DNA from 3 places in the Cytobacillus sp. BC1816 genome. Region 1 is predicted to be linked to each of the others. Evidence: a T-box and tRNA genes for the amino acid it is inferred to sense, from the RefSeq annotation. Region 1 holds a T-box; the other regions hold tRNA genes.
What was found. The T-box of region 1 lies ahead of tyrS (tyrosine--tRNA ligase). A T-box ahead of a tRNA ligase gene usually reads a tRNA of that ligase, here a tRNA-Tyr.
Positions count from the first base shown of each region.

Region 1 (4,568 bases):
TTAATGAGGCAATCTGCGGGAACACATCATAACGAAAATCGTCTGCCGGGCTTTTTGATTAACTTCCATTTTTAAAACTGGGTTTCTTTATCGTCGTAATTCATTTTAATTAACTCTCATCCTTCGAGTAAAGGTTCCGTATTGAGGTGCTTTTCAAAAAACTGCACCGAAATGACAGCCTTTTGACAATGCATATGTCATATAAAAAATTAAAACTCCTCCCAAAATAGCGAGTTTTCTTTGTTATAAAATTACCCTTACTTATTGAACTAAACACAAGTTAGTTTAAGTACAAGACTTCAAAAATTTTTTTTTAATATTAGTAAGAGGCTGTTAGTCACTTTAACAGCCTCTTGATCTGTAAAAATCTATCTTATATTTTCACTTTAATAAATTTACGTTTTCCTACCTGTACAATTAAACCGTCAGTGACATTAATGGTTACTTGCGGATTGTCCACTTGTTTCCCGTTAACTTTTACGCCTCTGTTTTCAATCATCCTTCTTGCTTCGCTCTTAGATGATAACATTTCCAAACCAACCAGCAGCTCAACAATTGATGTCTCCTTATTTCCTTTCCACTCTATTACAGGAATATCATCTGGCATTGAGCCTTTCTGGAAGACAGAAATAAAATTATGTTCTGCCTGCTCTGCAGCATCAATGCCGTGGTACATTCTAACAATTGTCTTAGCAAGCAGCATTTTAGCATCCCTGGGGTGAAGTTTCCCTGTTTCTAACTGTTTCTGAGTGGTCTGAATTTGTTCAGGTGAAAAATCTGTTATTAACTCAAAGTATTTTGTCATTAACTTATCAGGAATGGACATTGCTTTCCCGTACATTTCCTGCGGGCTCTCATCAATACCAATGTAGTTTTTCTTTGATTTAGACATCTTCTCGACACCATCAAGTCCTTCCAGTAATGGCATCAGCAATGCAACTTGCTTTTCCTTTCCAAACTTTTCTTGGAAGTGTCTTCCCATCAGGATATTAAAATGCTGGTCAGTTCCACCAAGCTCAATATCAGATTCCAGTACAACAGAATCGAATCCCTGCATCAAGGGGTAGAAAAATTCGTGTAGAGAAATTGGTTTCCCTAATGCGATGCGTTCTTCAAAATCATCCCTTTCTAATATCCTTGCCACGGTGATCTTGCCAGCCAATTGAATTACATCCTCAAACTTTAGCTCAGACAACCATTTAGAGTTGTAATGCAATTCGACTTTCTCCATATTAATAACCTTTGCAAATTGCTCGAAGTATGTTTTGGCATTGTGTTTCACTTCTTGATCTGTCAATTGTTTTCTAGCAACCGATTTGCCTGTCGGATCTCCAATTTTTCCTGTAAAGTCCCCAATAATTAGTTGGATGATATGTCCGTTCTCTTGAAACTGCCTCATTTTGTTAAGAACCACTGTATGTCCAAGATGAACATCTGGAGCTGAAGGATCTAAACCAAGTTTTATTTTTAATGGTTTGTTTTGCAGAACTGACTTGGCAACTTTTGCTTCTAAATCTTCAAGAGGAATAATGTCCTGTACCCCTTGTGTGTATATGCTCATTTGTCTTTTTACTTCATTCAACTGTTCAGTATTTAGTTGATTCATAACCTGGTTCATTTGTTATTCCTCCCAAATATTAATTAAAAATAAAAAACCACGCCCCCAAAAAAGGGACGTGGTTTTGCACGCGGTACCACCCTTGTTGAAGGAATTAATCCTTCCACTCAATGAATAACGGCTCGCCGTTCTTTGCTAAAACAATCTGGCAAAGAAAGCTCCAGGAATGTAATTCACTGTTATCTGTGTATCGATTTGCACCAACCATCGACTCTCTGGGTACAGGGAGATAGCAACTACTGGGTTTCCCATCAACGCTTTTTAATATTTAGTTGTTTTCAAAAGTTATTATCCATTATTACTTTTCTTAGGGCTCTGGATAAATTTTTCTGTTCATCGGCGGATAAACCTAAAACTATCTGGACCTCGCCACTATGGAACTTTGGATAAAGGTCCTCCATTACATGTTTTCCCTTATTAGTTAGAGAAACGTAAGTAATTCTTCTATCCCTGTTATCCGTCTTCCTAAAACATAACTCTTTCTTTTCAAGAGTTTTGGTTATATTACTAATTGTGGCTTTTGAGACTCCAGCTGACTCAGCTAATTTTTTTGTTTCAATTGATTCCCAGATCCACAAATCGTAAAGCATTGAAAACGCTGTCCATGATAAGCCGTATTGCGATAAGACTTCTTGTTCCATCTTATTTCTTAATCCTTGTGCGACGCGATAAATATTGGTGACGACTGAAATCGCATCTAGATTTAGGGAACTAATTGGAATTTTAGTTAAGCGATTAATTGTATCTACTTCTTCAGGGAGCAACTCTCCATCCTCATTAAACGAATGAATAATATCCCTCCTAAATTTCTGAATCGTTAGCTATGATACGATGCTAACAAAAAAAGAAAGTGAGTGCAACACCAAGTTTTGGTTATTAAACTAACAAAGCGTTAATCCTTTCAGGATCAACGCTAATAATAACGTCATATCTTAGATTTATCTGTTCTGTGAAACTTGATAATTATTCTTTCCGTTCTGTTTTGCTTGATACATAGCTCCATCAGCATATTTCAGCAAATTCCTGACATCCATATTGAAATCATCGCAAAAAGCAATTCCGATACTAGGAGTTATTGAGATAACAACATCCTGTACCGATACTTTATTAGATAGAGTGTCAATGATCCGTTCGGCAACATGTTTTGCATTGTCGATTGTCGTTTCCGGAAGTAAAATCGTGAACTCATCACCCGCAAGCCTGGCTACAGAATCCTTACTTCCCATACAAGCTGTAAGCCTGCTGGCGACTTCTTTTAACAAAAAGTCTCCTAAGTCATGACCAAAGGTATCATTTATTTGCTTAAACCCATCTAAATCAAGATACAGTACTGCGACTAGCCCTTTATTGAAATTAGCTGATTCAATTGCATGATTAAGTCGTTCTTCAAATAATCTCCGATTTGGCAATTGGGTTAGAAAGTCATAATGAGCCATTTGTTTCAATATTCTTTCTGAGTTTTTACGATCGGTTATATCTTGTATTTGAGAAATAAGGAATAATGGCTTGTTCCCTTCCCGCACTATGGATACAGATAATAACACCCATACAATCTTCCCGCTTTTATGGACATACCTTTTTTCCATCTCAAAAGAGTCTCTTTTTCCTTCCACTAATTCTTGTGTGTAAGATAAATCTGTATCTAAGTCCTTTGGATAGGTTAAGGCTTGAAAGTTCGTGGTAAGGAGCTCATCCTCTGTATAACCAGTAATTTTAGTTAAAGCATGATTTACCTTAATCCATTTTCCCTCTAATGAGACTATCGACATCCCAATCGGAGCAAAAAAAAAGGCCTGATTAAATAAATCTATATTTTTAAACATATTTATATCCTTTTTATAGAAAGTTGAAATGCATTCCCAATTTTTTATTTTATCTCATACTAAACTGGCAAGCAATAAATTTCACCTTTCTTGGTTAGCTTAACAGACAGAAATGGAGTAAAGGAGAACAGAGCAGCAAAAACAGCATGAGTATTACACACCATTATATAAACCTGCCCCGTTTGTTCAATGAGAGTAAGATATTGCAGGCAGCCCAAGTGACATTGAAATTGACAGCTGTCTTTGCACTGCATTTTGATGGTACAATACTTATTGTCCATTATAAATTATAAGGTCAATTGCTATCTCAAAAACGATAAAATAAGCAAAAAACCTTATAGGAAAATGACGTGTGCTGATTCACACGTCATTTTTTATGTCCTTTATCAGTAAAGCACCCGAAAACGGACCCTTTATCCTTAGAGTGGAGGCTTCTTTTTCGTCGTTATTCATTCAAATTCTCTTGTCTCCAGGTCTATTTTCTTTTACTGCCGATTTTCTGCCAAGTATCTGTCAAATCAGCCGCTGGGCTTACTTCCTTCATGCTCAGCTTCAATTATCCAGGATATAATGGTCGTACTGTCCCGGACATCCCTATCTTTTATTAACTTCAATAGCTCACGGACCCCACCCTCATTCCCGAACATGCTAAAGAGATTAAATATTTCTTTTGGTTCAGCAAAGTTGGTGTGGGGACATTCTGTCAAGCCATCTGTTGTTAGAAAAATATGATTCCTGCCTCTTCTGAGCTCCTTTGTACCCGAGCTATAACAGGGAACCGGCAAATCAAACGTATTGACATTACCCACCCATTCATAAAAACTTCGGTGGTTTTGCTGATATTCGTTAAATGCAGCCAGTTCGGGGTGGAATAAATGCAGAATACAATCCCCGATTGATAGCCACCAAAGAAATGAGCCTTTTCTGATCACACATAGGAAAGCTGTTTCACCTTTAATCTTTTTGCATTCCGCCTTGAAATCCTGGCTTTTAAATTGTTTAAGCAGTAATCCGCCAACCTGTTCAAACACCTCTCCAGGCGGCAGCACTAATAAAGCAATGATTTCCGTTTTCAGTGATTTGACCGTTTGAATAACTAACTCAGCGCTTTCAGCTGTAGTATGGGC
Region 1 is NZ_CP195611.1:2,185,200-2,189,767, reverse strand. It holds partial or broken gene ACR42H_RS11270 (nitric oxide synthase oxygenase) at 1-46, opposite strand, end outside; gene tyrS (tyrosine--tRNA ligase) at 374-1,618, opposite strand; T-box leader at 1,668-1,882, opposite strand; gene ACR42H_RS11260 (MarR family transcriptional regulator) at 1,897-2,409, opposite strand; gene ACR42H_RS11255 (sensor domain-containing protein) at 2,557-3,441, opposite strand; gene ACR42H_RS11250 (protein phosphatase 2C domain-containing protein) at 3,960-4,568, opposite strand, start outside.

Region 2 (4,568 bases), 2.0 Mb from region 1:
CTGATTCCACACTGCCAAGAAAAGCCTCTAGCGAGGGAAAAGGTGCCCGTACCGCAAACCGACACAGGTAGGCGAGGAGAGAATCCTAAGGTGAGCGAGAGAACTCTCGTTAAGGAACTCGGCAAAATGACCCCGTAACTTCGGGAGAAGGGGTGCTCATTAGGGTGAATAGCCCTGATGAGCCGCAGTGAATAGGCCCAGGCGACTGTTTAGCAAAAACACAGGTCTCTGCGAAGCCGCAAGGCGAAGTATAGGGGCTGACGCCTGCCCGGTGCTGGAAGGTTAAGAGGAGAGGTTAGCGCAAGCGAAGCTTTGAATCGAAGCCCCAGTAAACGGCGGCCGTAACTATAACGGTCCTAAGGTAGCGAAATTCCTTGTCGGGTAAGTTCCGACCCGCACGAAAGGCGTAACGATCTGGGCACTGTCTCAACGAGAGACTCGGTGAAATTATAGTACCTGTGAAGATGCAGGTTACCCGCGACAGGACGGAAAGACCCCGTGGAGCTTTACTGTAGCCTGATATTGAATTTTGGTACAGCTTGTACAGGATAGGTAGGAGCCTGAGAAGCCGGAGCGCTAGCTTCGGTGGAGGCGTCGGTGGGATACTACCCTGGCTGTATTGAAATTCTAACCCGCGCCCCTTATCGGGGCGGGAGACAGTGTCAGGTGGGCAGTTTGACTGGGGCGGTCGCCTCCTAAAAAGTAACGGAGGCGCCCAAAGGTTCCCTCAGAATGGTTGGAAATCATTCGCAGAGTGTAAAGGCACAAGGGAGCTTGACTGCGAGACCTACAAGTCGAGCAGGGACGAAAGTCGGGCTTAGTGATCCGGTGGTTCCGCATGGAAGGGCCATCGCTCAACGGATAAAAGCTACCCCGGGGATAACAGGCTTATCTCCCCCAAGAGTCCACATCGACGGGGAGGTTTGGCACCTCGATGTCGGCTCATCGCATCCTGGGGCTGTAGTCGGTCCCAAGGGTTGGGCTGTTCGCCCATTAAAGCGGTACGCGAGCTGGGTTCAGAACGTCGTGAGACAGTTCGGTCCCTATCCGTCGTGGGCGCAGGAAATTTGAGAGGAGCTGTCCTTAGTACGAGAGGACCGGGATGGACGCACCGCTGGTGTACCAGTTGTCTTGCCAAAGGCATCGCTGGGTAGCTATGTGCGGAAGGGATAAGTGCTGAAAGCATCTAAGCATGAAGCCCCCCTCGAGATGAGATTTCCCATAGCGTCAAGCTAGTAAGATCCCTGAAAGATGATCAGGTTGATAGGTCAGAGGTGGAAGCGTGGCGACATGTGGAGCTGACTGATACTAATCGATCGAGGACTTAACCACATTGGTGAATTCTCGGCATATGCTTCTTCATGCATTATCTAGTTTTGAGGGAACGAGAAAATGAAATTTCCTCTTGAAAAAAACACCAAAAGAAAGTATAATCATACTTGTCTTTTGAAAATAGTCTGGTGGCGATGGCGAGAAGGTCACACCCGTTCCCATACCGAACACGGAAGTTAAGCTTCTCAGCGCCGATGGTAGTTAGGGGCTGTCCCCTTGTGAGAGTAGGACGCTGCCGGGCTGTTTACTAAAATACCAATTTTCCGCAGTAGCTCAGTGGTAGAGCATTCGGCTGTTAACCGAACGGTCGCAGGTTCGAATCCTGCCTGCGGAGCCATTTTCATAAAGCCCCTTTTGGGAATTATGAGCTGTTGCTTCCATAGCTCAGCAGGTAGAGCACTTCCATGGTAAGGAAGAGGTCACCGGTTCGAGCCCGGTTGGAAGCTCTTTTAATTTAGACAACTAGAGTACTAGGCCCCTTGGTCAAGCGGTTAAGACACCGCCCTTTCACGGCGGTAACACGGGTTCGAATCCCGTAGGGGTCACCATAATGGAGGATTAGCTCAGCTGGGAGAGCATCTGCCTTACAAGCAGAGGGTCGGCGGTTCGATCCCGTCATCCTCCACCATTAATTTAAATGTACAAGCTGCCGGTGTAGCTCAATTGGTAGAGCAACTGACTTGTAATCAGTAGGTTGGGGGTTCAAGTCCTCTCGCCGGCACCATCTTGTTTTATAGATGGAGGGGTAGCGAAGTGGCTAAACGCGGCGGACTGTAAATCCGCTCCTTCGGGTTCGGCAGTTCGAATCTGCCCCCCTCCACCACTTATTTTTAATAAAAACACAAAAAACTGGACAAGATATGAATGTCCTTTTTATTTTGTCATTATTGGGCTATAGCCAAGCGGTAAGGCACCGGACTTTGACTCCGTCACTCGCAGGTTCGAATCCTGCTAGCCCAGCCAATTTCGAGCCATTAGCTCAGTCGGTAGAGCATCTGACTTTTAATCAGAGGGTCGAAGGTTCGAGTCCTTCATGGCTCACTTTATAGAAAAACACAGACCTTGGGAATCGATTCCTGAAGGTCTTACTTTTCATATAAATATGTTTGCGGAAGTAGTTCAGTGGTAGAACATCACCTTGCCAAGGTGGGGGTCGCGGGTTCGAATCCCGTCTTCCGCTCCAAATAAATGGGGCCTTAGCTCAGCTGGGAGAGCGCCTGCTTTGCACGCAGGAGGTCAGCGGTTCGATCCCGCTAGGCTCCACCATTATACATCATACGACAATCCTTAAACCATCATGGTTTAGGGATTTTTTATTTCTCATCATTAGAGGTGAACACCTGGTTGTTAGGACTTTCTTCCCCGGAAACCGCATATATATACACGATTTTGTCGAGTTGAGTCATGTGTTTGAAAGCGGTTAAAATATGAGTATGAAGGGAAAGGGAGGACTTTACTATGAAAAGACAGAAATTATCGATAATTGGAATGCCGATGGATCTTGGCCAGATGAGACGCGGTGTGGACATGGGGCCAAGTGCGATCCGATATGCCGGTGTAAATGAACGATTAAAGTGTTTATTCGAAGAAATCCATGACCAGGGCGATATTGCCATCGGCCGTCCAGAAGTTCAAATCGATCCAAATTCAAATCTTAGAAACTTGGACCTTATTGCTGAAAAGACAGAAAAACTAGGCGAAGAAGTTGATAAAGCAATAGAAAGCGGTTCTTTTCCATTAGTACTGGGCGGCGATCACAGCATCGCAATCGGAACCTTGGCCGGTGTTTCGAAGCACTATAAAAATCTTGGGGTAATCTGGTATGATGCCCACGGTGATTTAAATACAGCTGAAACTTCACCATCAGGGAACATACACGGTATGCCTCTTGCAGTAAGCCTGGGAATTGGCCACCCGCTTTTAACCAATGTAGGGGGATATGCTCCAAAGGTTAAGCCAGAGAATATTGTCATTATTGGGGCAAGATCTTTGGATGAAGGAGAGCGGGAGCTTATTAAGGAAAGAGGCATTAAAGTATACACCATGCACGAAATCGACCGGATTGGGATGACAAAGGTCATGGAGGAGTCTATTACATACTTAAAAGAAAGAAATACAGATGGTGTTCATCTGTCTTTAGATTTGGATGGACTGGATCCGCATGATGCCCCTGGTGTTGGAACTCCAGTTATTGGAGGTATCAGCTACCGTGAAAGCCACTTGGCCATGGAGATGCTTGCAGAATCGCAGATCATTACATCGGCTGAATTTGTAGAGGTTAACCCAATTTTGGATGACAAAAACAAAACAGCTACTGTGGCAGTCGCGCTTATGGGTTCATTATTTGGCGAGAAGCTTCTATAATAATAGAAAAATAAAAATGAGCAGAACGTATACAAGTTCTGCTCATTTTTTTGCTGTAAGTGTATAATATTTATTTAGAAGCTGATCGAGTTTCGTGCTCGTATCAACTACCAAGTGGTCTGTAAAAGAAGCGGAAGCTGTTAACTGAATCATTCTTGATCTGCAATCCTCAATATCTCTCAATAATTCCTTAACACACACCGTAACCAACCCTTTTCGATTAATTTAGTACTTTTATACCCTAAAAGGAAAAAAATAAACCAGAATAAGTAAAAATTTGCTAATATAGAAATTGAATGTTTTTTAATTAAAATGAAACCTTTTCCGCTATCGATTCGTATTATCGATTAGCCGCACTGGAGCGGAGGTAAAAAAATGGAGACAATCGTAAAGAAGAGGATAAAGCAAGTATTAAAAGGCGACCAGGATGCTTATGCTGAAGTTGTTGAAATATACAAAGATAAAGTTTTTCAGATTTGCTACAGAATGCTGGGAAACAGGCATGAGGCAGAGGATATCGCACAGGAGGCTTTCTTAAGAGCCTATGTTAACATTGCCAGCTTTAATATTGACTTGAAATTTTCCACGTGGCTCTATCGGATTGCCACTAACCTTTGTATAGACAGAATCAGAAAAAAGAAGCCTGATTATTATCTGGATGCAGAGGTCGCAGGAACGGATGGACTGAACATGTATTCTCAAATTGCTTCAGATGCGAGGCTGCCGGAGGAAGATGTTGAAAGCCTGGAACTGCAGGAAACAATCCAAAGGGAAATATCGAAGCTTCCGGAGAAATATCGTTCGGTTATTGTTCTAAAATATATTGAAGAATTATCGCTGAACGAGATCAGTGAAACGCTGGACCTTCCTCT
Region 2 is NZ_CP195611.1:174,707-179,274, forward strand. It holds rRNA gene ACR42H_RS00950 (23S ribosomal RNA) at 1-1,332, shown strand, start outside; rRNA gene rrf (5S ribosomal RNA) at 1,457-1,573, shown strand; tRNA gene ACR42H_RS00960 (tRNA-Asn) at 1,595-1,669, shown strand; tRNA gene ACR42H_RS00965 (tRNA-Thr) at 1,706-1,778, shown strand; tRNA gene ACR42H_RS00970 (tRNA-Glu) at 1,806-1,880, shown strand; tRNA gene ACR42H_RS00975 (tRNA-Val) at 1,885-1,960, shown strand; tRNA gene ACR42H_RS00980 (tRNA-Thr) at 1,981-2,056, shown strand; tRNA gene ACR42H_RS00985 (tRNA-Tyr) at 2,072-2,155, shown strand; tRNA gene ACR42H_RS00990 (tRNA-Gln) at 2,221-2,295, shown strand; tRNA gene ACR42H_RS00995 (tRNA-Lys) at 2,301-2,373, shown strand; tRNA gene ACR42H_RS01000 (tRNA-Gly) at 2,441-2,515, shown strand; tRNA gene ACR42H_RS01005 (tRNA-Ala) at 2,523-2,598, shown strand; gene rocF (arginase) at 2,791-3,696, shown strand; gene ACR42H_RS01015 (aspartyl-phosphate phosphatase Spo0E family protein) at 3,739-3,897, opposite strand; gene sigW (RNA polymerase sigma factor SigW) at 4,072-4,568, shown strand, end outside.
Region 2: it has a tRNA-Tyr gene. The T-box ahead of tyrS (tyrosine--tRNA ligase) is inferred to sense a tRNA for this amino acid. The anticodon was not compared.

Region 3 (4,568 bases), 1.7 Mb from region 1:
ACCATGACATTTATTGTCTCCACCCATCCAAAAGCCCAAGGGATAATGGTAAAAACCTCAATGGCTACAGGTATGCTTCCAAAAAATAAGAGAACAAATACACCGGTTGCAAAGAAAGAAAGAATAGGGATATGCTGGCCGGGATTCCTCTTTCGCCAGCTAGCCACATTAATAAATGCACCAAAGGCGCACATCCATACACCCAATACAATGAAGACTAAGCCGATATAGAAAATGGGTGAAGCAGCCATTGGCGGATAGAAAGTATACATAACAGATGCTTCATTCATTAAAATCGGAATCACAGCTAGGACAAATCCGAAAATCTTCATCCAGAAGCCAATCCAGGCCATCTTTCTTACCTTAGGAAGCAGTCCTCCCAGAGTATGCGATAATCCAGCATAGAAGTAACCAATTGTGAAGAAAGCCGAAAGAACGACTACCAGCAGCAGACCGTGAGCTGTAAGAACCTGATAATAGTTCAGCCATGCCGGCAATTCCAGCATTCCAGCCCGGTTCAGTCCTTGCAAAAGTCCAAGTATTCCGCCCAGCAGGATGGCTAAAAAAGCAACAGATAAATATGATTTCGTTATTTTTGCATCCTCCAGGCTAATTCCCATAACTTTATTTGCTTTATCCTTAAAAGCTTGTGTTTTTCCCGTTTGCTTAATAACTGTTTCCACTGTTATCCCCCCTTTATTTCACCGTAATGGTAGTACTCATCATCTGATGGCCTGCACCGCAGTACTCATTGCAAAGAACCAAATATTCACCCGGCTTATCAAATTTCTGAGTGATCTTTTGTACATAGCCAGGCACAACCATTGCATTTAAGTTCGTGTCAGCAACCTGAAAGCCATGCACGACATCTTTTGATGTCATAGTAAAATGAACCGTTGATCCTGCAGGAACTTCAATTTCATTTGGGGTAAAGCTGAATACCTGAAGGGTCATGACTACTTCATACTCTTTCTCGCCTACCTTTTTAATCCCGGGATTATCGAATGGCGCTGTTTCATCCACTTTTTGAGGATCAATTCGCTCTCCATAGCTTGGCGGCCCCATCTCCAGGGCGAATGTCTGATAGCCCGTAATCAGCATGAATCCAATAATCATTCCAAAGCTTAATATCAGCCATATCTTCTCCGACCGATGCATCATTTTATATCCCCCCTATAATCTGGTCATGTACAGGCCATACACAATTAAATAAGTAACAAAGATCCCAAGCCCCACAACTGTAACTGAAAAGAACGTACCCCTTAGAGAGTTATGTTCCTTTGAACTGCTCTGGACCACTTTTCGCGTTTCCACCTTCTATCAGCTCCTTAGCTTTGTTACCTACATCATAGTTGAGAAGGGTTTTCATAAAAGTGAAATGAATCACACTTTTTTCATATATTCGCAGGCAAAGATGCTGAGATATAAGCAAAAACACAGTAATATCAAGGTTTTCCTCCATTGAATTCTATACTGGCAAGCATGACGATTCACAAATAGTTCACAAAAGATCTACTCACGAATAACCCCATGCTAATGGGGAGTCTTAAGATCTCGCTTCTTCATATTCGCTTTTCTTCTTTAGGTACAATTAGACTTTTTGTCACTTATATCCCCTTTCCCGTTGTCTTAGGAATGATTAATCCTCTTTCGTTCCCTTGCATTCAAACTTCCTAACTTACAGGAAGAAATTTAAACGAAACTCCATCATCTACTTTTCTTTATTTTAAAAAAACCTGTCTCTCTAAGAGACAGGCTTTATACATATTGATTGATACAAAGATTTGGGAACAGAAGCTTTTAAATAGGTATCCCATAACCATTTCAAGAAAAGTTTCTATAAACAAAAAAACCAATCCCTATTGGAATTAGTTTGAAAATGGTATGTATAATGGTGGGCCTAAATGGACTCGAACCATCGACCTCACGCTTATCAGGCGTGCGCTCTAACCAGCTGAGCTATAGGCCCATATGTTGGAGCGGGTGAAGGGAATCGAACCCTCATCATCAGCTTGGAAGGCTGAGGTTTTACCACTAAACTACACCCGCATATGATTATCAGTTGGAGGCAACACCCGGATTTGAACCGGGGATGGAGGTTTTGCAGACCTCTGCCTTACCACTTGGCTATGCTGCCTTAAAAATGGCTGGGCTAGCAGGATTCGAACCTGCGAGTGACGGAGTCAAAGTCCGGTGCCTTACCGCTTGGCTATAGCCCAATAATAATGCTGTCTAAAAGAATAATGGGGCGATTGATGGGAATCGAACCCACGAATGTCGGAGCCACAATCCGATGCGTTAACCACTTCGCCACAACCGCCACTATCCTACTGGCAGGGGTAGCAGGAATCGAACCCACATCAAAGGTTTTGGAGACCTTCGTTTTACCATTAAACTATACCCCTATATAAATGGTGGAGGGGGGCAGATTCGAACTGCCGAACCCGAAGGAGCGGATTTACAGTCCGCCGCGTTTAGCCACTTCGCTACCCCTCCAAGTCTGAAAAGACTAAGGAAATGGTGGCTCAGGACGGAATCGAACCGCCGACACAAGGATTTTCAGTCCTTTGCTCTACCGACTGAGCTACTGAGCCACATATTATTTACTTTTTGTAAAAATGGCGGTCCGGACGGGACTCGAACCCGCGACCTCCTGCGTGACAGGCAGGCATTCTAACCAACTGAACTACCGGACCAGATTGCGGGGGCAGGATTTGAACCTGCGACCTTCGGGTTATGAGCCCGACGAGCTACCGGACTGCTCCACCCCGCGATAGTATTATTTATGTGATTTTTCCATGCTCACATCTAGCATTTCATCTCGCAGCTTATTCAATGAAGTACCGCCCCGATTTCAGAAAGATTATTCGGGCGTGCTCCACCCCGCGATAGTATTATTAAATAAAATCTGGAGGAGGAAAGGGGATTCGAACCCCTGCGCGGTTTGACCCGCCTGTCGGTTTTCAAGACCGATCCCTTCAGCCTGACTTGGGTATTCCTCCGAAAAATAAGCATATTGGTAGCGGCGGAGGGGATCGAACCCCCGACCTCACGGGTATGAACCGTACGCTCTAGCCAGCTGAGCTACACCGCCATTATGACTAAATATTTATGGTGGAGCCTAGCGGGATCGAACCGCTGACCTCCTGCGTGCAAAGCAGGCGCTCTCCCAGCTGAGCTAAGGCCCCATGTAATAAAAGAAGTGTCGCTGGTCGGGAAGACAGGATTCGAACCTGCGACCCCTTGGTCCCAAACCAAGTGCTCTACCAAGCTGAGCTACTCCCCGTAATATGGCGCGCCCGAGAGGAGTCGAACCCCTAACCTTTTGATCCGTAGTCAAACGCTCTATCCAATTGAGCTACGGGCGCAAAATAATGGAGCGGAAGACGGGATTCGAACCCGCGACCCCCACCTTGGCAAGGTGATGTTCTACCACTGAACTACTTCCGCTTAAAATGGTGCGGGTGAAGGGAGTCGAACCCCCACGCCTTGCGGCGCCAGATCCTAAGTCTGGTGCGTCTGCCAATTCCGCCACACCCGCAATATGAAATTAAAATGGTGAGCCATGAAGGACTCGAACCTTCGACCCTCTGATTAAAAGTCAGATGCTCTACCGACTGAGCTAATGGCTCATACCTTTAGAAGAGCAAATCGCTCGTTCAAAAGTTATGGTGGAGGATGACGGGATCGAACCGCCGACCCTCTGCTTGTAAGGCAGATGCTCTCCCAGCTGAGCTAATCCTCCAAAATGGTGACCCCTACGGGATTCGAACCCGTGTTACCGCCGTGAAAGGGCGGTGTCTTAACCGCTTGACCAAGGGGCCATATAAAATTACCCAATTAGGGTGCCCGGCAGCGTCCTACTCTCACAGGGGGACAGCCCCCAACTACCATCGGCGCTGAGAAGCTTAACTTCCGTGTTCGGTATGGGAACGGGTGTGACCTTCTCGCTATCGCCACCGGACTATTTGGTTGAAGAAACTTCGTTCCCTCAAAACTAGATAATGCATGAAGAAGCATATGCCGAGAATTCACCAATGACTTGTCTAGCTTCGGCTCCTAACTTCTCGGCCGTTTCGATCCGTCCCTCCAAATCCCAAAACCAGGATTTGAATAGCCGGCTCTCCAACGTCTCTCGAAGTTGAACAGTCGCCTCCGCTTTTCGTTTTGGTTAAGTCCTCGATCGATTAGTATCAGTCAGCTCCACATGTCGCCACGCTTCCACCTCTGACCTATCAACCTGATCATCTTTCAGGGATCTTACTAGCTTGACGCTATGGGAAATCTCATCTCGAGGGGGGCTTCATGCTTAGATGCTTTCAGCACTTATCCCTTCCGCACATAGCTACCCAGCGATGCCTTTGGCAAGACAACTGGTACACCAGCGGTGCGTCCATCCCGGTCCTCTCGTACTAAGGACAGCTCCTCTCAAATTTCCTGCGCCCACGACGGATAGGGACCGAACTGTCTCACGACGTTCTGAACCCAGCTCGCGTACCGCTTTAATGGGCGAACAGCCCAACCCTTGGGACCGACTACAGCCCCAGGATGCGATGAGCCGACATCGA
Region 3 is NZ_CP195611.1:480,024-484,591, reverse strand. It holds gene ACR42H_RS02590 (cbb3-type cytochrome c oxidase subunit I) at 1-683, opposite strand, end outside; gene ACR42H_RS02585 (cytochrome c oxidase subunit II) at 697-1,161, opposite strand; gene ACR42H_RS02580 (cytochrome c oxidase subunit 2A) at 1,174-1,314, opposite strand; tRNA gene ACR42H_RS02575 (tRNA-Ile) at 1,893-1,969, opposite strand; tRNA gene ACR42H_RS02570 (tRNA-Gly) at 1,976-2,049, opposite strand; tRNA gene ACR42H_RS02565 (tRNA-Cys) at 2,064-2,137, opposite strand; tRNA gene ACR42H_RS02560 (tRNA-Gln) at 2,145-2,219, opposite strand; tRNA gene ACR42H_RS02555 (tRNA-His) at 2,245-2,320, opposite strand; tRNA gene ACR42H_RS02550 (tRNA-Trp) at 2,332-2,405, opposite strand; tRNA gene ACR42H_RS02545 (tRNA-Tyr) at 2,413-2,496, opposite strand; tRNA gene ACR42H_RS02540 (tRNA-Phe) at 2,519-2,594, opposite strand; tRNA gene ACR42H_RS02535 (tRNA-Asp) at 2,620-2,696, opposite strand; tRNA gene ACR42H_RS02530 (tRNA-Met) at 2,700-2,773, opposite strand; tRNA gene ACR42H_RS02525 (tRNA-Ser) at 2,910-3,002, opposite strand; tRNA gene ACR42H_RS02520 (tRNA-Met) at 3,018-3,094, opposite strand; tRNA gene ACR42H_RS02515 (tRNA-Ala) at 3,113-3,188, opposite strand; tRNA gene ACR42H_RS02510 (tRNA-Pro) at 3,210-3,286, opposite strand; tRNA gene ACR42H_RS02505 (tRNA-Arg) at 3,292-3,368, opposite strand; tRNA gene ACR42H_RS02500 (tRNA-Gly) at 3,376-3,450, opposite strand; tRNA gene ACR42H_RS02495 (tRNA-Leu) at 3,457-3,541, opposite strand; tRNA gene ACR42H_RS02490 (tRNA-Lys) at 3,557-3,632, opposite strand; tRNA gene ACR42H_RS02485 (tRNA-Val) at 3,670-3,745, opposite strand; tRNA gene ACR42H_RS02480 (tRNA-Glu) at 3,750-3,824, opposite strand; rRNA gene rrf (5S ribosomal RNA) at 3,848-3,964, opposite strand; rRNA gene ACR42H_RS02470 (23S ribosomal RNA) at 4,168-4,568, opposite strand, start outside.
Region 3: it has a tRNA-Tyr gene. The T-box ahead of tyrS (tyrosine--tRNA ligase) is inferred to sense a tRNA for this amino acid. The anticodon was not compared.